DNA from 3 places in the Enterobacter sp. JS8-1 genome. Region 1 is predicted to be linked to each of the others. Evidence: riboswitches for the same ligand, from Rfam matches in the RefSeq annotation. Region 1 holds a riboswitch; each other region holds the start of a gene.
The links. Region 1 has a riboswitch for thiamine pyrophosphate ahead of thiM (hydroxyethylthiazole kinase). Riboswitches for the same ligand answer to the same signal wherever they lie in the genome.
Positions count from the first base shown of each region.

Region 2: linked by a shared signal. The riboswitch ahead of thiC (phosphomethylpyrimidine synthase ThiC) and the one ahead of thiM (hydroxyethylthiazole kinase) in region 1 are both predicted to bind thiamine pyrophosphate.
Region 3: linked by a shared signal. The riboswitch ahead of thiB (thiamine ABC transporter substrate binding subunit) and the one ahead of thiM (hydroxyethylthiazole kinase) in region 1 are both predicted to bind thiamine pyrophosphate.

Region 1 is NZ_CP185805.1:3,172,345-3,180,311, reverse strand. It holds gene ACOQH0_RS15135 (YadA-like family protein) at 1-982, opposite strand, end outside; TPP riboswitch at 1,690-1,786, shown strand; gene thiM (hydroxyethylthiazole kinase) at 1,822-2,592, shown strand; gene thiD (bifunctional hydroxymethylpyrimidine kinase/phosphomethylpyrimidine kinase) at 2,589-3,389, shown strand; gene ACOQH0_RS15120 (GntR family transcriptional regulator) at 3,432-4,178, shown strand; gene ACOQH0_RS15115 (PfkB family carbohydrate kinase) at 4,152-5,105, opposite strand; gene ACOQH0_RS15110 (ADP-ribosylglycohydrolase family protein) at 5,102-6,106, opposite strand; gene ACOQH0_RS15105 (nucleoside permease) at 6,103-7,380, opposite strand; gene fbaB (class I fructose-bisphosphate aldolase) at 7,631-7,967, shown strand, end outside.
Region 2 is NZ_CP185805.1:236,456-244,422, forward strand. It holds gene thiS (sulfur carrier protein ThiS) at 1-41, opposite strand, end outside; gene thiF (thiazole biosynthesis adenylyltransferase ThiF) at 25-780, opposite strand; gene thiE (thiamine phosphate synthase) at 773-1,408, opposite strand; gene thiC (phosphomethylpyrimidine synthase ThiC) at 1,408-3,303, opposite strand; TPP riboswitch at 3,382-3,491, opposite strand; gene ACOQH0_RS01185 (Rsd/AlgQ family anti-sigma factor) at 3,546-4,043, opposite strand; gene nudC (NAD(+) diphosphatase) at 4,139-4,912, shown strand; gene hemE (uroporphyrinogen decarboxylase) at 4,951-6,015, shown strand; gene nfi (deoxyribonuclease V) at 6,025-6,696, shown strand; gene ACOQH0_RS01205 (YjaG family protein) at 6,738-7,328, shown strand; gene hupA (nucleoid-associated protein HU-alpha) at 7,515-7,787, shown strand; gene ACOQH0_RS01215 (DUF1481 domain-containing protein) at 7,799-7,967, shown strand, end outside.
Region 3 is NZ_CP185805.1:735,265-743,231, reverse strand. It holds gene ACOQH0_RS03575 (sugar efflux transporter) at 1-1,001, opposite strand, end outside; gene sgrT (glucose uptake inhibitor SgrT) at 1,122-1,274, opposite strand; gene sgrR (HTH-type transcriptional regulator SgrR) at 1,363-3,018, shown strand; TPP riboswitch at 3,055-3,155, shown strand; gene thiB (thiamine ABC transporter substrate binding subunit) at 3,187-4,170, shown strand; gene thiP (thiamine/thiamine pyrophosphate ABC transporter permease ThiP) at 4,146-5,756, shown strand; gene thiQ (thiamine ABC transporter ATP-binding protein ThiQ) at 5,740-6,441, shown strand; gene ACOQH0_RS03545 (DedA family protein) at 6,564-7,331, opposite strand; gene araC (arabinose operon transcriptional regulator AraC) at 7,450-7,967, opposite strand, start outside.

The DNA of each region.
Region 1 (7,967 bases):
TCTTAAATGACCCTACACCAGCAGAGAACATCATAGCCTGATCTTTTTCGACCTGTGGCATTGATGCAATCGCAACGGCAGAGGCTACTCCACCACGCGCTTCTTTCTTGTTGTCGTCAACTTCATCCTTCAGGTTTTTAAATTGAGCATTGCTTGAAGATTGTGCTTGTGCAAATACTTGTTGAGCAGCTTTCAGATCTTTAGCTTGTGCTGTAGTTTGTGTATTAAGTGACTTAACAAGATTGATAGTTTTAGTATCAACTTCTTTCTTAGTGATGGTGGTGGTAACGCCGTTAGCGCCGTTCTTACCACTCACACCATCTTTACCATTCAACCCATTCTTACCATCTTTCCCGTTAACGCCGATTTTCCCGTCTATGCCGTCTTTACCTGCTTTACCGTCAATACCATTTTTACCATCAACACCATCAACACCATCTTTACCAGCAACACCCGCTACACCTTGTGCGCCTGTATCACCTTTCAAGCCCTGTAAACCCTGTAAACCCTGTACACCTTGCGCACCTGTAGCCCCATCTTTACCATCAATACCATCTTTCGGGGTAGGCTGGTTTTCCAGTGCTGTAATGCGGGTAGAGTTAGCATTAGCTGTATCTTGTGCAATCTGTGCTTTATCAGCAAGAAGCTGTTTCGCGCCTTGCAGGTCATTATTAATCAGAATCACAGCATCTTTAGTATCATTCACATCTTTGTTAGTAGCTGTGATTTGATTTTGAAGCCCTTTATCAGTTTGATGCAGAGTAGGGAGATCAGTAAACACGATACCAGCTACATCATTAGATAAGCCGTCTGTTTTACCCTGTAAGTTAGTGATTGCAGTTTCTACCGTTTCACCTGTAGCCATTTCAACATCGCTAGCAGGGGTAGCAGCATAAGCAATATTCATTGAACCAGCAAAAAGAGCACCAAAAACAGCACCAAAAACAGCAACAGCAATCACTGATTTATTAAGGGGTTTCATTGTAAAGACTCGCAATATTCTATAGATAAAATAAACGATAGTGTTATTACCAACGTTTGGTCTGGCAGAGCAAAAAGAGTAAGTTCAAGTATGTCAAATTTTGTAAAGAAACATCTATTTGTTTTGTGTGACGATGGTGAACTATAGATAATTTGCGCTTAAAATTATTGATTTAGGTCAAGTAAAGCACCAATAGCTAAAGTGGTATGTTGCAGTAAGTCTTTAATTTCTATTTGTTTATCAGTGATTTAATTTTTATCCGGAAAAGGTTCTAGTTAAGTTTATGATTGGAATGGAATTTTATTTCACTTTTTTAGGGGTTTTATTTTACTGCTTAGGTAGTGGAGTTGTTTAATGATTTATTTCATTTGAAACGAATAGATTTTAAAGGTGAAAGTAAACATTAAAATGCGCGCTGATTAATCGCGGTGATTAAAATTTACGTTTTAGGAATAATCCATGAGAGAGAGGGATATAACCGGAAAGATAAAAGAGAATCGTTAACTTCTTATACGTATCAACTGTGTTGCTTCTTATCGTCGCTCTAACTAATACCTTTCGGTACTATTAGTCTTTGGTGTTCGCCCCTGCCGGGCGTGATTCAGCTATTCCAGATGCGGTAAATCGAAAAATCTTGCACCCTGCCTACGGCCCCGGTTACACTAAATACTCACAAACTATTGATTTGTAATTAATTGTTTTATAAGTATTTTGACTCGGGGTGCCCTTCTTTGTGAAGGCTGAGAAATACCCGTATTACCTGATCTGGATAATGCCAGCGTAGGGAAGTCAGATGCCTTCCCGGTCATCGCTTCTTCACGCAAGGCAGGAGCGAAACCATGCAGCCTGACCTGCTCGATTTACACGTTTTACATCAGTTCCGAACCCGTTCCCCGCTCACGCACTGTATGACCAACGATGTTGTACAGACCTTCACGGCCAACGTGTTGCTGGCTCTCGGTGCATCGCCAGCGATGGTGATTGAGGCCGAAGAGGCCGAGCAGTTTGCTGACATCGCCGATGCGCTGCTGATTAACGTTGGCACGCTGACCGCACCGCGCGCCCAGTCGATGCGTCGGGCGATTGAAAGCGCGGTGGCGGCGGGTAAGCCCTGGACGCTCGACCCGGTTGCCGTTGGCGCGCTCGCGTTCCGTACCCGTTTTTGCCATCAAATCCTCGCTCTGAAACCCGCCGCGATCCGCGGTAACGCCTCTGAAATCCTTGCCCTTGCCGGGATGAGCGCGGGCGGGCGCGGCGTTGATACCACCGACACTGCAGCAAGCGCGGTGCCTGCCGCGCAGGCTTTGGCGCGTCAGACGAATGCAATTGTCGTGGTCACGGGAGAAGTGGATTACATCACCGATGGACAGCGCACGCGCACGGTAACGGGCGGTGACCCGCTGATGACGCGCGTGGTGGGCACCGGTTGCGCGCTCTCGGCTGTCGTGGCGGCGAGCTGCTCGCTGCCGGGCGACCGGCTGGATAACGTCACGGCTGCCTGCGGATGGATGAAGCGAGCTGGCTCAATCGCTGTTGCGCAGTCTCGTGGCCCGGGCAGTTTTGCCAGCGCGTTCCTGGATGCGCTCTACACGCTGGAGGAGCAGGCATGAAGCGGATTAACGCACTGACCATTGCCGGTACCGATCCCAGCGGCGGCGCGGGTATCCAGGCTGACCTGAAAACCTTCTCCGCGCTTGGCGCATACGGCTGTTCCGTCATTACCGCGCTGGTGGCGCAAAACACGCGCGGCGTGCAGTCGGTCTACCGTATCGAGCCGGATTTTGTTGCCACGCAGCTGGATTCGGTGTTCAGCGACGTGCGCATTGATACCACCAAGATCGGCATGCTGGCCGAAACGGACATTGTGGAAGCGGTGGCCGAGCGGCTTAAGCGTTATCAGGTGCAAAACGTGGTGCTGGATACCGTCATGCTGGCGAAAAGTGGCGACCCGCTGCTCTCTGCCTCCGCCGTGGAGACGCTGCGCACAAAGCTGCTGCCGCAGGTGGCGCTGATCACGCCCAATCTGCCGGAAGCCGCCGCGCTGTTGGGTGCCCCGCACGCGCAAAACGAACGTGAAATGAAAGCGCAGGGGAACGCGCTACTGGCGATGGGCTGCGGCGCGGTGCTGATGAAGGGCGGTCATCTTGATGATGTCGAAAGCCCGGACTGGCTCTTTACCCGCGACGGCGAAATGCGTTTTACCGCGCCGCGCGTGCAGACTAAAAACACCCACGGCACGGGCTGCACGCTCTCAGCCGCGCTTGCTGCGCTGCGTCCACGGCATGACAGCTGGGCCGATACGGTGGGCGAAGCTAAAATCTGGCTCTCCGCGGCGCTGGCAAAAGCCGATACTCTGGAAGTGGGTCACGGTATTGGGCCGGTTCATCATTTTCATGCGTGGTGGTAACCCAGTATACTGGCAGGAAACACCACGCCTGAGAAAACAGAGATGGAACAAGCGCATACCCGGTTAATCGCTCAACTGAATGAACGGATCGCCGCGCCGGACAACACGCCGCTGTACCTGAAATTTGCCGAAACGGTAAAAAATGCGGTGCGAAGCGGCATGCTGGAGCACGGGAATATTTTGCCCGGCGAGCGCGATCTGAGCCAGTTAACCGGCGTGTCGCGCATTACCGTGCGTAAAGCGATGCAGGCGCTGGAGGAAGAGGGCGTGGTCACGCGCTCCCGTGGCTATGGCACGCAAATCAATAACATCTTCGAGTATTCGCTGAAAGAGGCGCGCGGGTTCTCTCAACAGGTGGTCCTGCGCGGTCAAAAACCCAATACGCTGTGGGTCAACAAGCGGGTGGTGAAGTGTCCCGAAGAGGTGGCGAACCATCTTTCAATTCCCCCCGAGAGCGAGGTTTTCCTGCTCAAGCGTATTCGCTACGTTGACGATGACGCCGTCTCGATTGAGGAGTCCTGGGTGCCGACGGGATTTATCCACGACCCTGATGCGATTGGCGTCTCGCTTTACGATTACTTCCGCAGTCAGAATATTTTCCCGCAGCGTACCCGTTCGCGCGTGAGCGCCCGTATGCCGGACAGTGAATTTCAGGCGCACATTAAGATGGACGAAAAAATACCGGTGCTGGTGATCAAGCAGGTTGCGCTTGACCAACAGCACCGGCCAATTGAGTACAGCATCAGCTACTGCCGCAGCGATCTATACGTCTTTGTGTGCGAGGAGTAATTCGTCGCGAGTCGGTGCGCAATCGCCGCCGCGATGGCTGACCACCCAGGACGCCACGGCATTCCCCAGCAGAACCGCATCTGCCAGCGACCATCCCGCCGCCAGCCCGGCAAGCGTGCCGCCCGCGTGGCTGTCGCCTGCGCCAATGGTATCCACAACCGTAGCCGGAAATGCCGAAACCACGCCCGAGACGTCACCGTCATACCACGCGGCACCGTCTTTATCATGGCGCACAATCAGCGCGGCACCGAAACGCTGCTGCCACTGCGTGCCGAGGGTTTCCACTTCAACACCCAGTCTTTCTGCGGCAAGCTCCGCCTCCTGGCGATTGAGCGACACAATTGGTCTGCAGGCCATAATCCGCGCCATCAGGGCGTCGGGGATATCCGCGATGCGGGGACCGAAATCGATAAATGCCGTCACGTGCTGCAACCCCTCCAGCCAGCGTGTCAGCAGCTCGCCGCACGGCGAGGCCAGCTGATAGCCGGATAAATAGACCAGGCTGTTTTGCGGAACGTGAAGCGCATCCAGCCAGCGCTGCTGCCACTGGTTCTCCACGCCGCTAAAGGACATAAAGGTGCGCTCGCCGTCTGGCTCCACCAGCGCCAGACACCAGCCGTTATCACCCGTATCGGCTTCCACCGCGCTGTGCAGATCCTGCTTCGCCATGGCGTTGCGAATAATATCCGCCCACACACCGTGGCCGACGGGCAGGGCATTTTGCGCCGCAATACCGAGCCGTTTCAGGGCGATGGCGATATTGAGCGCGCAGCCACCGATATTGACGCCCTGCTGTTTAAGCTCGATATCACACCCGCGCCAGGGCAGGGCGTAAGCGTCGGCGATGACGTCTATCACCGCCGCGCCCAGCACCGTCACCGGGCGCGTGGCGTGCAAGGTTTCAAGGCGCTGAGCCAAAGACGTCATATGCCCTCCCGTTGCTCCCGATAGTGCAGGAGTTTTTCGCAGTAGTGACCGAAATCGAGCTGGTTAACGGCGTCGAGTTCGGCCTTCAGCGTCGGGTCAATGGCCTGCACGCCGTGCAATGCGCCGCATATTGCTGTGGCCATTGCGCCAATGGTGTCGGTATCGCCGCCCAGGTTGGCGCATAAAATGGCGCAGCGGTTTGGGTCAGTTCCCGCCAGTTCGACCATCGCAATGGCCGCCGGAACGGATTCGAGGGTGCTGGTTCCGGCACCCACGAGCTGATACACCTGCTCGCTGGCGGACTCAATCCCGTTGGCTTCTCGTACGGTTTTCAGCGCGAGTTCAATACGCGCCGCGAGTGACGCGCTGAAGGTGGTGGTTTTCGCCTCCTGCGCAAAGCGGGCGATCCCCGGCAGGGCATCAACGATGTTCTGCCAGCTTTCGCCGTCGACGGCGCGGGAAATCGACCAGGCAATCACCACCGCACCGGCAATGGCGAGATCGGATTTATGGGTCGGGCTGGAGGCCAGCGCCACCTGCTCAACAAAATGCTCCAGACGCGTGGCCGGGAGCAGGCAGCCCAGCGGAGAGGCGCGCATCGCCGCCCCGTTGGTCACGCCGTTGTTTTCCAGTTCGCTCACCGGCTTGCCGTCGCGAATGGCGTTGAGGGCAATTTTCGAGGTGGGGCCGAGCACGTTCTTATTAAACGCGTCGAAATCCAGCGCCCAGCGAAGAATATGCTTGCCGATAACGTCCGCGTTAATCTGCCCGTCGCACTCGATAATCGCATCCGCCAGACAGAGCGCCATCGAGGTATCGTCGGTGAACTCGGCCTGGTTGAAATAGCAGGCCGCGTTATTCTCCGCCGGGCCGGGTAAGAAACGGTCGATCCAGCCGAAGTGCGCTTTGACGCGCTTTCTCGGCCACAGCTCCGACGGCATGCCCATCGCATCCCCTAACGCCTGCCCGTAAAGGGCACCGAGAACACGTTCTTGTTTCATTTAACTTCCCCTTGTGTCAGCGCGGTATCGCCATCAACCACCTCAATTGCGGTGATCTCTTTATCCGATTCGCGGAAAAACAGCATAAACAGCACGGCAATCACGGCAATCATGATTGCACCAAATGTCCACATTCCGGCCCAGTTGAAGGTCAGCCCATTCACCGGCTCTTTGTAAGCGAACATTTTTTCCATCATCACGCCGCCCAGGCGGTAACCCAGCAGGCTACCAAAGCCCTGACAGCACAGCGTGATCAAGCCCTGCGCCGCGGTGCGCATGTGCGCTGGCGCTTTTTTGTCCACGTAGATGTACGCGGTCACGTAATAGAAGTCGTAGCTTACGCCGTGCAACAAAATGCCGAGGAACAGCAGGGCGTAGGTGAAGTACTGTTCCGCACCGCCGTAAACAAAGAAGCCGTAGCGGATGGCAGCGGTAATAAGCCCCAGCAGCAAGACCTTCTTAATACCAAAGCGTTTGGTAAAGAACGGCAGCGCCAGCATAAAGAAAATTTCGGAGAACTGGCCCAGCGTCATCCAGCCGGTGGCGTTTTTCATGCCGACTTCGGTGAGATAGCCGTTGGCGAAAATGTAGTAGAAGGCCAGCGGCATGGCGAACAGGAACGAGCAGAAGAAGAACACCAGGAAGTTTCTGTCGCGCAGCAGGATCAGCGCGTCCAGCCCCAGCATCACCTTAAAGTCCAGCTTGCCGGTGCTCTTCGGCGGCGTATTCGGCAGGAACAGGGCAAAGACGCCGAGCAGGGCGGAGCTGGCTGCGGTCATCAGCAGCGGGATATTGGTATCGGAAATGTCGCTATAGCCCATCATCTGCGGCAGGAACCCGCACGCCAGGCCTGAGGCGATCCAGCCGATGGTGCCCATCACGCGGATGCGCGGAAAGTCTGCCTCGACGTCATCCACGTTGGCAAAGGCAATGCTGTTGGTCAGCGCGATGGTCGGCATATAGGTCAGGGAGTAGGCCAGCAGCAGCGGGAAGAAGGTGCTGAACTGGGTTTGCTGTGCGGCGAAGTACATCAGAATCGCACCGGCGAACATCAGCACCGCCAGCACTTTCTGGGCGGCGAAGAAGCGGTCCGTCAGCGAGCCGACCAGAATCGGTGAAAGGATTGCGGCAATGGCGGTGCAGGCGTAAGACCAGCCGATTTCCCCGGCGGTAAAACCGCTTTTGCTCAGCCACAGCCACAGCGGCACAAACCAGGCGCCCCAGATAAACCATTCAACAAACATCATGAATGACAGTTGGACTTTCGTTTTCATTTTTTAATCCTGCATGTCAGTGAGGGTACGCCTTTAACATACCACTTAATAATACCTTTTAAATACCTTTGAGGTGAATGTTTGATCAGTGTAACAAAATTGTTGTACATGAAACGAGCCAGCAGATTGTGCTTAAAAAAGTTGCAGACGGTGGAAAATCTGTTAAGTCGGTACCAGGCTTAGTCTGCCTGCAAAACGTGGGTTTGGATCACACGCTCCGACTCGACGTCGGACTTACGGGAGCATCACTATGACTGATATTGCGCAGTTGCTTGGCAAAGACGCCGACAGCCTCTTACAGCATCGTTGTATGACCATTCCAGCTGACCAGCTCTACCTGCCCGGGCACGACTACGTGGACCGCGTGATGGTGGACAACAACCGTCCGCCTGCCGTGCTGCGAAACATGCAGGCGCTCTATAACACCGGGCGACTGGGCGGCACCGGGTATCTCTCCATTCTGCCGGTAGACCAGGGCGTTGAGCACTCTGCGGGGGCATCCTTCGCGGCGAATCCGCTCTATTTCGATCCGAAGAACATTGTCGAACTGGCGATTGAAGCGGGCTGTAACTGCGTGGCATCGACCT
Region 2 (7,967 bases), 1.9 Mb from region 1:
TCATCGCACTTCATTGGCTCATCGTTAAACAGAATGCGCATCGCGGCCTCCGCATACCGGGCAGCCGCTGGCGCGGTGCAAGGCCAGGTGACGCCAGCCGCTTGAGCGCGCATCAAACAGCCGCAGCGTATTACGTTCCGTCTCCATGCCGCTGAGCAGCTTGATGGCCTCCAGTGCCTGCAGCGTGCCCATCACACCAACGACTGGACCGAGAATGCCTGCGGTGCGGCAGTTACGCTCTGGCTCGGCATCGTCCGGCCACAGGCAGCGATAGCAGCCCTGCGCCCACGGAGGCGTCAGGACCATCATCTGTCCCCCGAAACCGACCGCGCTGGCGGTGATAAGCGGCGTGTTATGTGCCACACAGACGGCGTTAATCGCCTGACGCGTCGCCATATTGTCCGTGCAGTCCAGCACCACGTCGGCAAGGGCAACTTCACGCTGCAGGCGTTCACCACCGAGCCGCTCCTGCAGGGCAATCAGCTCGATGTCCGGGTTAAGCTGGTTCAGCCGCTGCCGGGCGATCTGCGCTTTAGGCTGGTCGATATCTTCCATGGTGAAAAGAATTTGCCGCTGCAGGTTGCTGAGATGTACCTCGTCGTCGTCGGCAAGCACCAGCGTGCCGACGCCCGCAGCCGCCAGATAAAGCGCGGCGGGCGCGCCTAAGCCGCCCAGACCGACAATCAGTACCCGGCTGGCGAGCAGTTTTTGCTGCCCGTCGATGGCGATATCTTCCAGCAGGATCTGACGGCTGTAGCGCATAAAATCACGATCATTCATCGCCTGCTCCTGCCACCTGTAACAGCTGTGCGGTTGCGGCCTGCCAGTCAGCGGCCTGGGTGATGGCGCTGACGACGGCGATACTGCCGACGCCGGTATCCAGCACCGACGGGGCACGTTCAAGGCTGATTCCGCCGATGGCGACGGTGGGGTAATCCGCCAGACGTTTAACATGACTCGCCAGCTGCGTCAGCCCCTGCGGTGCGGAGGGCATCTGCTTTGTTTGCGTCGGGAAGACGTGACCCAGCGCGACGTAAGAGGGACGGGCCGCCAGCGCCACGTCGATCTCCATGTCATCATGCGTTGAAACGCCAAGGCGTAGCCCGGCTTCACGGATAGCGCTCAGATCCGTTGTTTCCAGGTCCTCCTGACCCAGATGCACGCCATACGCCTGGTACTTAACGGCCAGCTGCCAGTAGTCGTTGATAAACAGGCGGGCGTTATGTCGATGCCCAAGCGCGACGGCGGCAACCACATCGGCTTCCACCTCGTCATCGCGTTTATCTTTGATGCGCAGCTGGAGAGTGCGAACGCCAGCCTTCAGCAGGCGCTCTATCCACTCCACGCTGTCCACCACCGGATAAAGCCCTAAGCGGAAGGGCACCGGGGGAAAATCGGGCTGGTACATTACGCCTCCTCTTTTTTGAGGTAAATTTCGCCGCCTTTGGCGCGGAAGGTTTCTGACATGTCCGCCATACCCACTTCGATGGTTTGCGCGGCGGCGTAGTCGCGCACCTCCTGGCTGATTTTCATCGAGCAGAATTTTGGCCCGCACATAGAGCAGAAGTGCGCGACTTTGCCCGACTCCTGCGGCAGGGTCTCATCGTGATAGGCGCGCGCGGTGAACGGATCCAGCGCCAGGTTGAACTGGTCTTCCCAGCGAAATTCAAAGCGTGCCTTCGACATGGCGTTATCGCGGATTTGCGCGCCCGGGTGGCCTTTCGCCAAATCCGCCGCGTGGGCGGCAATTTTGTAGGTGATCAGCCCCTGCTTAACGTCCTCTTTGTTAGGCAGGCCGAGGTGCTCTTTCGGCGTCACATAGCAGAGCATGGCGCAGCCGAACCAGCCGATCATCGCCGCCCCAATGCCTGACGTGAAGTGGTCATAGCCCGGCGCGATGTCGGTTGTCAGTGGCCCCAGCGTGTAAAACGGCGCTTCGTGGCAGTGCTCCAGCTCTTCGGTCATGTTGCGGCGGATCATCTGCATCGGCACGTGGCCTGGGCCTTCAATCATCACCTGCACGTCATACTCCCAGGCGATTTTGGTCAGCTCGCCCAGCGTGTGCAGTTCGGCAAACTGCGCTTCGTCATTCGCGTCGCGGATGGAGCCAGGACGCAGGCCGTCGCCCAGCGACAGAGAGACATCATACGCGGCGCAGATTTCGCAAATCTCGCGGAAGTGTTCGTAGAGGAAGTTTTCCTGATGATGGGACAGGCACCACTTCGCCATGATGGAACCGCCTCGCGAGACGATGCCGGTCAGACGTTTCGCCGTCATCGGCACGTAGCGCAGCAGCACGCCCGCGTGAATGGTGAAGTAGTCCACGCCCTGTTCCGCCTGCTCCAGCAGCGTGTCGCGGAAGGCTTCCCAGGTGAGGTCTTCGGCAATGCCGTTGACCTTTTCCAGCGCCTGATAAATCGGGACGGTGCCAATCGGTACCGGGCTGTTACGCAGGATCCATTCGCGGGTTTCGTGAATATAGCGGCCGGTGGAGAGGTCCATTACCGTGTCCGCACCCCAGCGCGTGGACCAGACCAGCTTTTCCACCTCTTCTTCGATGGAAGAGGTCACGGCCGAGTTGCCGATGTTAGCGTTGACCTTCACCAGGAAGTTGCGGCCAATAATCATCGGCTCGGATTCCGGGTGGTTAATGTTGGCGGGGATAATGGCGCGACCGGCAGCCACTTCGTCACGCACAAATTCCGGCGTGATGTTCTCCGGCAGACGAGCGCCAAAGCCTTCACCCGGATGCTGATAGCGCAGTATTTCGCTACGGATGCGCTCACGACCCATGTTTTCGCGGATGGCGATGAACTCCATCTCCGGCGTGACGATGCCCTGGCGCGCGTAGTGCAGCTGGGTCACGCATTTACCCGCTTTAGCGCGTTTTGGCGTCAGCAGGCCGGTAAAGCGCAGCTCGTCCAAACCGTCGTCGGCCAGGCGTTCTTTGGTGTAAGCAGAGCTTTGCTCGTTTAGCGCTTCGCTGTCATTACGCGCGTCAATCCACGGCTGGCGCAGCTTTGCCAGACCCTGCTGGACGTTAATTGCCACATCGGGATCGCCATACGGACCGGAGGTGTCGTATACCGGCACGGCTTCGTTGTCTTCGAACTGCGGATCCTCTTTGCTGCCGCCGATAAGCGTCGGGCTGAGCTGGATCTCACGCATCGGGACGCGAATATCGGCCTGCGAGCCGGAAATGTAGATACGTTTAGAGTTCGGGAAAGCAGTGCCTTCCAGGGTGTCGATGAAGTGTTGGGCCTGCGCGCGCTGTTCGCGGCGGGTCAGTTTTGCAGTAGACATAGCTCATTCCAAAAGTGAAGGACATGGCTTGTCAGACGACGGATGAAGCAAGAGAGGATCGCCCTCAGGCGATACAACAGCTGTTTGACTCTTGTTCCCTTCGCAGGTATTAGCCTGATCAGGTTCCGCGGATCCCGAATTAACGGTCTCAGCCCGTGCTTTCACACTGGGCACTCCGACAAGAAAAATCCCCCTCGTGAGAGGGGCGAATGGTTGTAAATTACTCGTTAACGATTAAGAACTCAAGCAGGGCGCGCGACGTTCTCTTCATTGCTGGTATTCACGTCATTGTCCAGCACGAGGGCGATCAGCTTATCTTCCAGCGTGAATCGCTCCTCCAGCGCTTCACCGAGATCGGACAGCGCCTGCTGAAACTCAAGATAGTTATCGTGATCGATGGCGTTCTCGAGCGTGGAATCGTAGTAATCCATGATCTGCTGGGTGTTGGCTTCCAGCAACGGATAGAGTTTGCTGGCCGCTAAATACGGTGTTGTCCCTTCCATTTCGCGGATAATGCGTTCATAAATATTGAAATGGCCGTCGGACAGGTAGTCGACCAGGCTCTGGCAAAAATCATCCAGCGCTTTTTCATTCAGCCGCATAAACGATTCTTTGCCAGGCTTAATACCGACCAGATTGTAATAAGCCACGAGTAGATGCTTGCGCACATGCAGCCAGCGATCCACCAGTTTGTTACTTCCTCTAACGCGCTCAGTCAGGCTTTCCAGCTGGTTTAACATGGTCGACTCCGCAAGGTATAGGATTGAATCTGCTTATCCAAAATGTAACCACAATGCTAACAACATGTCAGTGAAGCGAAGGTAGTGCAATAGATATGGATCGTATTATTGAAAAATCAGATCTGGGTTGGTGGATCGTCAGTCACGAACAAAAATTATGGCTGCCCGCCGGGGAAATCCCCCATGGCACGGCGGAAACGTTCGATCTTGTCGGACAAACCGCGCTGTGGATCGGCGAGTGGCAGGGCGAGCCGGTGTGGTTGATCCAACAGGCGCGTCGCCAGGATATGGGGTCTGTGCGGCAGGTGCTGGATCAGGATGTCGGGCTGTTCCAGCTGGCGGGGCGCGGCGTGCAGCTGGCGGAGTTTTACCGCTCGCATAAATACTGCGGCTACTGCGGTCATACCATGCACCCGAGCAAAACCGAGTGGGCGATGCTCTGCAGCCACTGCCGCGAGCGCTACTATCCTCAGATTGCACCCTGCATTATCGTCGCTATCCGTCGGGAGGATTCCATCCTGCTGGCGCAGCATACTCGTCATCGCAACGGCATTCACACCGTACTGGCCGGGTTCGTCGAAGTAGGCGAAACGCTGGAGCAGGCGGTGGCGCGCGAGGTGATGGAAGAGAGCAGTATTAAGGTGAAGAACCTGCGCTACGTCACCTCCCAGCCCTGGCCGTTCCCGATGTCGCTGATGACCGCGTTTATGGCGGAATACGATAGCGGCGAGATCGTTATCGATCAGAAAGAGCTGCTGGAAGCGAACTGGTATCGCTATGACGATTTACCGCTGTTGCCTCCGCCGGGCACCGTGGCGCGTCGGCTGATAGAAGATACCGTGGCGATGTGTCGGGCCGAGTATGAGTAGTGTTACACTGAGGCCATGACGCTTAAGGAACTGCAAAAATGACCGAACTGAAGAACGATCGTTATCTGCGTGCGCTGCTGCGCCAGCCCGTTGATGTCACCCCGGTGTGGATGATGCGCCAGGCGGGACGCTATCTGCCAGAGTACAAAGCCACGCGCGCGCAGGCGGGCGATTTTATGTCGCTGTGCAAAAATGCTGAGCTGGCCTGCGAAGTCACGCTCCAGCCGCTGCGCCGCTTCCCGCTGGATGCTGCGATCCTCTTCTCGGATATTCTGACCATTCCGGATGCAATGGGCCTTGGCCTGTATTTCGAAACCGGTGAAGGTCCGCGTTTCACCTCCCCAATCAAAAGCAAAGCCGACGTGGATAAGCTGCCGATCCCCGATCCGGAAGGCGAGCTGGGCTACGTGATGAACGCCGTACGCACCATCCGCCGCGAGCTGAAAGGTGAAGTTCCGCTGATTGGCTTCTCCGGCAGCCCGTGGACGCTGGCGACCTATATGGTGGAAGGGGGCAGCAGCAAAGCCTTCACCATGATTAAAAAGATGATGTACGCCGAGCCGCTGGCGCTGCATGCGCTGCTCGACAAGCTGGCGAAGAGCGTCACGCTCTATCTGAACGCGCAGATTAAAGCCGGTGCGCAGTCGGTGATGATTTTCGATACCTGGGGCGGCGTGCTGACCGGACGCGATTATCAGCAGTTCTCCCTGTATTACATGCACAAAATCGTTGACGGCCTGTTGCGGGAAAACGAAGGTCGCCGCGTGCCGGTGACGCTGTTCACCAAAGGTGGCGGTCAGTGGCTGGAAGCGATGGCGGCGACCGGCTGTGACGCGCTGGGCCTCGACTGGACCACCGATATCGCCGATGCGCGCCGTCGCGTGGGCGACAAAGTGGCGCTGCAGGGTAATATGGATCCGTCCATGCTCTATGCTCAGCCAGCCCGCATTGAAGAAGAAGTGTCGACTATACTGTCTGGTTTCGGCCAGGGTGAAGGCCACGTCTTTAACCTCGGCCACGGCATTCATCAGGATGTGCCGCCAGAACACGCTGGCGTATTTGTGGAGGCGGTGCATCGGCTTTCTGCCCAGTATCACAAGTAAGGAGTAGTTATGGATCTCGCGTCGCTACGCGCTCAACAAATCGAACTGGCTTCATCGGTGATCCGCGAGGATCGTCTGGATAAGGATCCCCCGCAGTACATTGGCGGAGCGGACGTCGGATTAGAGCAGGGTGGGGAAGTGACGCGAGCGGCGATGGTGGTACTAAAATACCCTTCGCTTGAGCTGGTGGAGTACAAGGTGGCGCGTATCGCGACCACCATGCCTTACATTCCGGGCTTTCTCTCCTTTCGCGAATATCCCGCGCTGCTGGCTGCGTGGGAGCAGCTCTCGCAAAAACCTGACCTGCTGTTTGTTGATGGACACGGTATTTCACACCCGCGCCGTTTAGGCGTTGCCAGCCACTTTGGGCTGCTAGTGGATGTGCCGACCATCGGCGTCGCCAAGAAACGCCTTTGCGGCGCGTTTGAACCTCTCTCCGCCGAGCCGGGCGCGCTGGCGCCGCTTATCCATAAAGGCGAGCAGTTAGCGTGGGTCTGGCGCAGCAAGGCGCGCTGTAACCCGCTCTTTATCGCCACCGGTCACCGGGTGAGCATGGACAGCGCCCTGGCGTGGGTACAGCGCTGCATGAAGGGCTACCGCTTACCGGAGCCGACGCGCTGGGCAGATGCTGTCGCCTCCTCGCGCCCGGCATTCATTCGTTGGCAGGAAATTCAGCCGTGATTCAGGTAAACTGCGGCTAATTTTCGATTCGAGACATCATCATGTTACAAAACCCGATTCATCTGCGCCTTGAGAAGCTGGAAAGCTGGCAGCACGTGACCTTTATGGCTTGCCTGTGCGAGCGCATGTATCCCAACTATGCCGCGTTCTGCAAGCAGACAGCGTTTGGCGAAGGCCAGATTTATCGTCGTATCCTGGATTTAATCTGGGAAACGCTGACGGTAAAAGACGCGAAGGTGAATTTTGACTCCCAGCTGGAAAAGCTGGAAGAGGCGATCCCCGCTGCGGATGATTTTGACCTGTACGGTGTCTACCCGGCGATTGATGCCTGCGTGGCGTTAAGTGAGCTGATCCACTCCCGCCTGAGCGGTGAAACGCTGGAGCACGCCATCGAAGTCAGTAAAGCGTCCATTACGACCGTCGCGATGCTCGAAATGACCCAGGAAGGTCGCGAAATGACCGACGAAGAGCTGCGTGCCAACCCGGCGGTTGAACAGGAATGGGACATCCAGTGGGAAATTTTCCGCCTGCTGGCAGAGTGCGAAGAACGCGATATCGAGCTGATAAAAGGGCTGCGCGCGGACTTACGTGAGGCCGGTGAGAGCAATATTGGTATAATTTTTAACCAATGAGACAACAAAACGTGATTTAACGCCTGTTTTGTCGCTCCTCGACTCTTCCCTTCTGCCCCCCGTCTGGTCTACATTTGGGGGGCGAAAAAAAGTGGCTATCGGTGCGTGTATGCAGGAGAGTGCTTTTTTGGCATTTTCGTCGCACTCGATGCTTAGCAAGCGATAAACACATTGAAAGGATAACTTATGAACAAGACTCAACTGATTGATGTAATTGCGGACAAGGCTGATCTGTCTAAAGTGCAGGCTAAAGCTGCTCTGGAATCTACCCTGGCTGCTATTACTGAGTCTCTGAAAGAAGGCGATGCTGTACAACTGGTTGGTTTCGGTACCTTCAAAGTGAACCACCGCGCTGAGCGTACTGGCCGCAACCCGCAGACCGGTAAAGAAATCAAAATCGCCGCAGCTAACGTGCCGGCATTTGTTTCTGGTAAAGCACTGAAAGACGCAGTTAAGTAAGACGCGTGGCAGTGAACAGTTTTAACGAAGGGGCGGCAACGCCCCTTTTGTCATTCTGGCGTGGAACGCTCGCGCTGACAGGCGTGCTGTTGCTGTCAGCCTGTAGCCACGATTCCTCCCTCCCTCCGTTTACCGCCAGCGGTTACGCGGACAACCAGGGCGCGGTCAGGATCTGGCGCA
Region 3 (7,967 bases), 2.4 Mb from region 1:
GGCATTAAATCCTGGAACCAGAGCATGCCGATCCCGGCAACAATCCCAATAAACACGGCGTTAAACAGCTGCAGCGCCAGCAACGCTTCACGTGAATGGAAAAGAATCAGCCCCGCGTAGAACAGCACCCCGGCCGCCACGGCGACAATCATCATCCGACGCTTTCCGAATCGCTTAACGTAGTATCCCGCCAGAATCATTGCCGGAATCTCCAGCCCGGCGGCGGTCCCCATCAGGATCCCCGCGAGCTTGTCCGGTAAACCCAGATCGCTGCTGATCCACAGCGGCATATCAATGATATACATGGTGTTGCAGGTCCACATCAGCGTGGAGGCAATAAACAGCATGCGGACGTTTTTGTCCTGCCAGCCGCTCACCTGGGTGACAGGTGTATCCATCGTCTGTTCGACACGCGCCACAGACGGCAGCGCGAAGGCAATCAATGCCAGACTGATGACAAAAATCCCGGCGGCAATGGAGAACATGGTGGTGAAGCCGTAGTTCAATGCCAGCATGAAGGCCAGCGGCGGTCCAATGACCCACGCCAGCGAGAGCTGCGCGCGCATCACGGAGCTAAACATCACCACTTCCCGCGCCGAGCTATCGGCGTATTCGCGAGCCAGCGCGAACAGCTGCGGCATGGCAGTGTTCGCCAGTGACGCCAGCAGCACGCCGCAGGTAATGAGGGTCAAATAATGACGGTTAAAGGCAAACAGCAGCGCGTTGCCTACGGCCATCACACAGCAAAAGAGGATCAGCTTGCGCCTGTCACCCTGACTGTCGGATCGTTTTGCCAGCCACAGGCTGACCAGGATCCCGGCAATGGCGTTGACGGTATAAAACAGCCCCACCCAAAACGGCTGAGCCCCCACCTCGCGGCTGAGAAACAGGCTCAGCGTCGGTGCCTGAAGCGCCCCCGCCACGCCCATCATAAAGGCGACCAGCATAAAAGCGGCATACACGCCGTTCAGGCGTCGCCCCATCGTCATCAACCACAGCATGCGCAAATCCTTGTGAAAGCGAATCGAAATTGGGTGAAATAGTAAACGAAAAAAGCCAGCAAAAACATTTTGCTGGCGGGTGATTAGCACCAATACTCAGTCACACATGATCGAGGCGAGTTAGCGAGAAGAGGTCGGTTTCGTAACGTCCCACTGCATCAATTCTTCTAACGTTTTCAGCCGTTGCTCTGCACACTGGCGGGCCAGCCAGGACAGTCCTTTTGTCGCTGAAAAGTACTGCTGATAAAACTGACGTGCGGTAGACCTCTTCATAATTTACCTCCTCACTTCATCGGGAAGAATTATTGTCCTAATATAGGGATTAATAAATTGCTGGTTTTTTGTCAGGAGTTCCCCTTTTATGCCTTCTGGTCGTCTGCAACAACAATTTATCCGCCTCTGGCAGTGCTGTGAGGGGCAATCGCAGGAGACCACGCTGAACGAGCTGGCTGACCTGCTCAACTGTTCGCGCCGACACATGCGCACGCTGCTCAACACCATGCAGCAGCAGGGCTGGCTAAACTGGGAAGCCGAAGCGGGACGCGGCAAGCGCTCGCGCCTGACGTTCCTCTACACCGGACTGGCGCTGCAGCAGCAGCGGGCGGAAGACCTGCTGGAGCAGGACCGCATCGAGCAGCTGGTACAGCTGGTGGGCGACAAAGCCGCCGTGCGCCAGATGCTGGTTTCCCATCTGGGGCGCAGCTTTCGTCAGGGCCGCCATATTCTGCGGGTACTTTACTACCGTCCGATGAAAAATCTGTTGCCCGGCACGGCGTTACGGCGATCTGAAACCCATATGGCCCGGCAAATCTTCAGCGGGCTGACGCGGATAAATGAGGAAAACGGGGAACTGGAAGCCGATATCGCGCACCACTGGCAGCAACTCTCTTCACTCCACTGGCGCTTTTTTTTACGCCCCGGCATCCATTTTCATCATGGCCGCGAGCTGGAAATGAGCGACGTCATCTCTTCTCTGGAACGCGCCCGCAAGCTCCCCCTTTACTCACATATTTCGCGCGTCCACTCCCCTACGGCGTGGACGCTGGATATTGAACTGTCGCAGCAGGATAAGTGGCTCCCCTGGCTGCTGGGCTATGTGCCGTCGATGATTTTGCCCGGCGAGTGGGAATCGCTGAATAATTTCGCCAGCCAGCCAATTGGTACCGGCCCTTATGCCGTCTCCCGAAACAACAGCAACCAGCTGAAGATCCGCGCCTTTGATGACTATTTTGGCTATCGGGCGCTGATCGACGAAGTGAACGTGTGGGTATTACCGGATCTCAATGAAGAGCTGAGCGCAGGGCTGACGCTGGAAGGGCCGACGACAGGGGAAAAGGCCGTCGAGAGCCGCCTTGAAGAGGGCTGTTATTATCTGCTGTTTGACCGCCGCACCCATCGCGGCGCAAATCCTCAGGTGCGTGAGTGGATCAGCCACATTCTGGCCCCCGCGAATCTGATTTATCATGCCGACGTTCAGTATCAGGCCTGGTGGTTCCCGGCCTACGGCCTGCTTCCACGCTGGCACCACGCTCGTCCAGCGCGTAGCGAAAAGCCCGCAGGGCTGGAGTCCATCACCCTGACCTACTACCGCGAGCATGTGGAGCATCGTTTTATCGCCAGAATCATGACCCGACTGCTGGCGGCCGAAGGGGTAACGCTGGAGGTCAAAGAAGTTGACTATGACGAATGGCACCAGGGAGATATCACCAGTGATATCTGGCTGAACAGCGCCAACTTCACCCTGCCGCTCGATTTTTCGCTCTTCTCGCACCTGTATGAAGTCCCGCTGATCCAGCACTGCATCGATCGAGACTGGCAGCAGGACGCCGCCTTGTGGCGCGCGGGCGAGATGAATTTAGCCACGTGGTGCCAGGCGTTACTTGCCGAACAGGCGATCGTGCCGCTGATCCACCACTGGCTGATGATCCAGGGACAGCGCAGCATGCGCGGCCTGCGGATGAATACCCTGGGCTGGTTTGATTTTAAATCCGCCTGGTTTGCACCACCGGAGCCATAACGCTTTCGTAATATTCACCAAATCATTACAATAGCGCCGTTCTCAACGGGGTGCTGCATCACTGATGTGCGCTGAGATAATACCCGTCGAACCTGATCCGGATAACGCCGGCGAAGGGATTTGAGGCTGTCGCTCAAAATCCTTTGCCACTCAACTTTGAGGTGCAAAGTGTTAAAAAAAGTGCTCCCCCTGCTGGCGCTGTTTGCGCTGCCTGCTTTTGCGAAGCCCGTCCTGACGGTCTACACCTATGACTCCTTCTCTGCCGACTGGGGCCCTGGCCCGGTAGTCAAAAAAGCCTTTGAAGCCGACTGCAACTGCGAGCTGAAGTTCGTCGCGCTGGAAGATGGCGTGTCGCTGCTCAACCGCCTGCGTATGGAAGGGAAAAACAGCAAGGCTGACGTAGTGCTCGGGCTGGATAACAACCTGCTGGACGCCGCCTCGCAAACCAAACTGTTTGCCAAAAGCGGCGTCGCGGCAAATGCCGTTAACGTGCCTGGCGGCTGGAAAAACGACACCTTCGTGCCGTTCGATTACGGCTACTTTGCTTTTGTTTATGACAAAAATAAGCTGAAAAACCCGCCGAAAAGCCTGAAAGAGCTGGTCGAGAGCGAGCAGAAGTGGCGCGTGATTTATGAAGATCCGCGTACCAGTACGCCGGGGCTGGGCCTGCTGCTGTGGATGCAAAAGGTCTATGGCGATAAAGCGCCGGAAGCGTGGCAAAAACTGGCCGCCAAAACCGTCACCGTGACCAAAGGCTGGAGCGAAGCCTATGGCCTGTTCCTGAAAGGTGAAAGCGATTTGGTGCTGAGCTATACCACCTCTCCGGCCTACCACATCATCGCCGAGAAGAAAGACAACTACGCCGCGGCGAATTTTGCTGAAGGTCACTACCTGCAGGTGGAAGTGGCAGCGCGTACCGCTGCCAGCAAACAGCCGGAACTGGCCGAAAAGTTCCTGAAATTTATGGTTTCACCCGCGTTCCAGAACGCCATTCCCGCGGGCAACTGGATGTATCCGGTCACTAACGTTGCGCTGCCAGCAGGTTTCGATCGGTTGACCAAACCAACAACCTCGCTGGAGTTTACGCCGCAGCAGGTCGCCGCGCAGCGTGCCGCATGGGTAAGTGAATGGCAACGCGCCGTCAGCCGTTGATTCCCGGCTGGTTAATCCCCGGTCTGCTCGCCGCCCTGCTGATGGTGGCGGTCAGCCTGGGGGCATTCCTTGCACTGTGGTTTAACGCGCCGGAGAGTGACCTGCTCGCCCTCTGGCACGATAGCTACCTCTGGCACGTGATCCGGTTCTCCTTCTGGCAGGCGTTTCTTTCTGCCCTGCTCTCGGTGATCCCGGCCATTTTTCTTGCGCGAGCACTGTATCGGCGGCGTTTTCCCGGCAGGCAGGCGCTGCTGCGCCTGTGCGCCATGACGCTGATCCTGCCGGTGCTGGTAGCCGTATTTGGCATCCTGAGCGTGTATGGCCGTCAGGGCTGGCTGGCCTCGCTCTTTGCGTTTTCAGGGCTAGAGTGGACCTTCTCCCCCTACGGGCTGAAGGGCATTCTGCTCGCGCACGTCTTTTTCAATATGCCGATGGCGACGCGCCTCTTTTTGCAGGCGCTGGAAAACATACCCGGCGAACAGCGCCAGATTGCCGCCCAGCTTGGCATGCGCGGCGTGTCTTTCTTCCGCTTCGTGGAATGGCCGTGGCTGCGCCGCCAGATCCCGCCCGTGGCGGCATTAATCTTCATGCTCTGCTTTGCCAGCTTTGCCACCGTGCTGTCTCTCGGCGGCGGGCCGCAGGCCACCACCATCGAGCTGGCGATCTACCAGGCGCTGAGTTACGACTACGATCCGGGCCGCGCCGCGCTGCTGGCGATGGTGCAGATGATTTGCTGTCTCGCACTGGTGCTACTCAGCCAGCGGCTGAGTAAATCCCTTTCTCCCGGCAGTAATCAGATAGCAGGCTGGCGCGATCCGCAGGATAGCCTGCACAGCCGCGTCATCGATTTTATCCTGATTGCGTTGGCGCTCCTGCTACTGCTGCCGCCGCTTCTGGCCGTTATCATTGACGGACTGAACCTCAATCTTGTGTCCGTGTTGCAACAGCCCGTGCTCTGGCAGGCAACCTGGACCTCGGTACGCATAGCGCTGGCTGCCGGGCTGCTGTGCGTCATGCTGACCATGATGCTGCTGTGGAGCAGCCGCGAACTCTACGCGCGTCAGGCCCGTAAGGCCGGGCAAATGCTGGAGCTGACAGGCATGTTGATCCTGGCGATGCCGGGCATCGTGCTCGCGACGGGCTTCTTCCTGCTGTTCAACAGCACCATCGGCCTGCCGGAAAGCGCCGACGGCATTGTGATTTTCACCAACGCACTGATGGCTATTCCTTACGCGCTCAAAGTGCTGGAAAACCCGATGCGCGACGTGAACAGCCGCTACGGTTTGCTGTGTCAGTCGCTGGGCATGCAGGGCTGGCAGCGGCTGAAAGTGGTGGAACTCCGCGCCCTGAAACGTCCGCTCGCCCAGGCGCTGGCCTTTGCCTGCGTGCTGTCGATTGGGGATTTTGGCGTGGTGGCGCTCTTCGGTAATGAAGACTTCCGCACCCTGCCGTTCTGGCTTTACCAGCAAATTGGCTCCTACCGCAGCCAGGATGGGGCCGTCACGGCACTCTTACTGCTGCTGCTGTGCTTTGCGTTATTCACCGTTATCGAAAAACTTCCGGGGCGTGATGTTAGAACTGACTGATGTAACCTGGCTTTATCAGCATCTGCCGATGCGCTTCACGCTCTCCGTGCGTCAGGGGGAGATGATCGCCGTACTTGGCCCAAGCGGCGCGGGGAAAAGTACGCTGCTTAATTTGATTACCGGTTTTCTGCAACCGGCGAGCGGATCGATAGTGATTGAAAACCGGGACCATACCCGAACTCCGCCGGCAAAGCGTCCGGTCTCGATGCTGTTTCAGGAAAACAACCTCTTTAACCATCTGACAGTGCGACAAAACATCGCGCTGGGGATGCATCCGGGACTCAAGCTGAACGACGCCCAGCGCCAAAAGCTGGAGAGTATTGCCGCGCAAATGGGGATCGCCGGGTTCATCGACAGGCTGCCGGGTGAGCTTTCCGGCGGCCAGCGTCAGCGCGTGGCCCTGGCACGCTGTCTGGTGCGCGCGCAGCCGGTGCTGCTGCTGGATGAACCCTTCTCTGCGCTCGATCCTGCGCTGCGTCAGGAGATGCTCGCCCTGGTGCAGGACGTCTGCCAGCGCCAGCAGCTGACGATGCTGATGGTGTCGCACAGTATTGAGGATGCCGCGCGGATTGCGCCGCGATCGGTGGTCATTGCCGAAGGGCGTATTTTGTGGGATGGGAAAACAGAAGAACTGCTGAGTGGTAAAGCGGGGGCGTCTTCGCTTTTAGGTATTCGTGAGGTCTGATGCCCTCACCCTGGCCCTCTCCCACAGGGAGAGGGTACAAACATCAAAAACGGCAACCCGTTGCCGTTTTACTTCTACCTTATGCGGTCTGATGCCCTCTCCCACAGGAGAGGGAAAACACCTTAACGGCTCACCACTTTTAATAAAATCTCGCCGTACACCGGCATCAGCGGGTGGCGGATCAGCGCCACCAGCGCCACGACAGCCACACCCAGCGTCAGCGGGGCCAGCCAGAGCAGGCGAGTGCGCGGGAGATAACGCGTCAGGCGATCGACGTTGGCTTTCGCGCTGCGCCAAAGCCGCCAGCAGAGCCAGACCGCCAGCCACAGCAGTACCGCCGTGCCCAGCAGCAGCCACTTAAACTCGCCGCTTTGCATTCCGTCAGGAATATCAATTGCCGCTCCGGCCAGAATGCCTGGCAGGAAGTAAAACGGCGGCCAGAAGATACAGCCGATAATGTTCGGCACCACGAATTTCGCAACGGGCAGATCCAGCATCCCCGCCACCATTGGCACCAGCGGACGCGTTGGTCCGACAAAGCGGCCGACGAGGATGGTGAACATGCTGTGCTGATGCAGCGCGTGCTCGGTTTTGTCCAGCAGCGCCTTGTTCTTTTTCATAAATGACCAACGGTGCAGCGGCTTTTTAAAGCGCCAGCCCAGCCAGAAGGAGATCCAGTCGCCCAGCAAACAGCCGACGATACCGGCCATCCATGCCTGCCAGAAATTAACCTCACCGCTGCCGATAAGTGCGCCAAGCCCCGCCATCATCACGGTGCCGGGCAGGATCAGCCCAACCAGCGCCAGCGATTCCAGAAACGCCACCAGCGCCACGGCGATGAGCGAGTACATAACGGACTGGGTAATAAAGTGTTCCAGCAATGCCTGCATAACTATTCCGGTCAGAAAACGAATCAGCGATTCTGCTTAGCGCCCCGCACCGCGTCAAGGCATCAATTGTCTGAATAGTTTACAAGATGCTCCTGAAGTTCACCTGAATGTTTACCGTTTATTCACATCCCGCACGGAATTCGCTCGGGCTGGCCCCGGTGCATTTTTTAAATACGCGAGAGAAATAGAGCTGATCTTCGAAGCCCACGTTGCGCCCCACGGTGGCAATAGGCATTCGGGTGGTGCTGAGCAGCAGCTTCGCCTGGCTGATGCGCTGATCTTCGCGCCAGCTCAGCACGCTCACGCCAAGCTGCTGGCGGAACAGATGCGACAGGCGCGAAGGCGACAGGCAAACGTGCTGGGCGACGCTGGCAATATCAAACTGGCTGTCGGCCAGATGATCGCTGATGTACTGGCAGGCGTCGCGGACGCGGTTATCCAGCGGCGGGTTAAGCGATTCATTGATCGCTTCCATCCGGCGCAGCAGCACCTGTTCAAGCAGGTTAATCGCCAGCAGTTCGGCGTAGCGTCCGCCCGCCTGTCCCGCCTCAATAATCTGGGCAAACAGCTCGCGAAACTGCGACAGATGCGCCTCATCCGGGCGATAAAAGCCGGTATGCGCAAAAATGGCGGGCC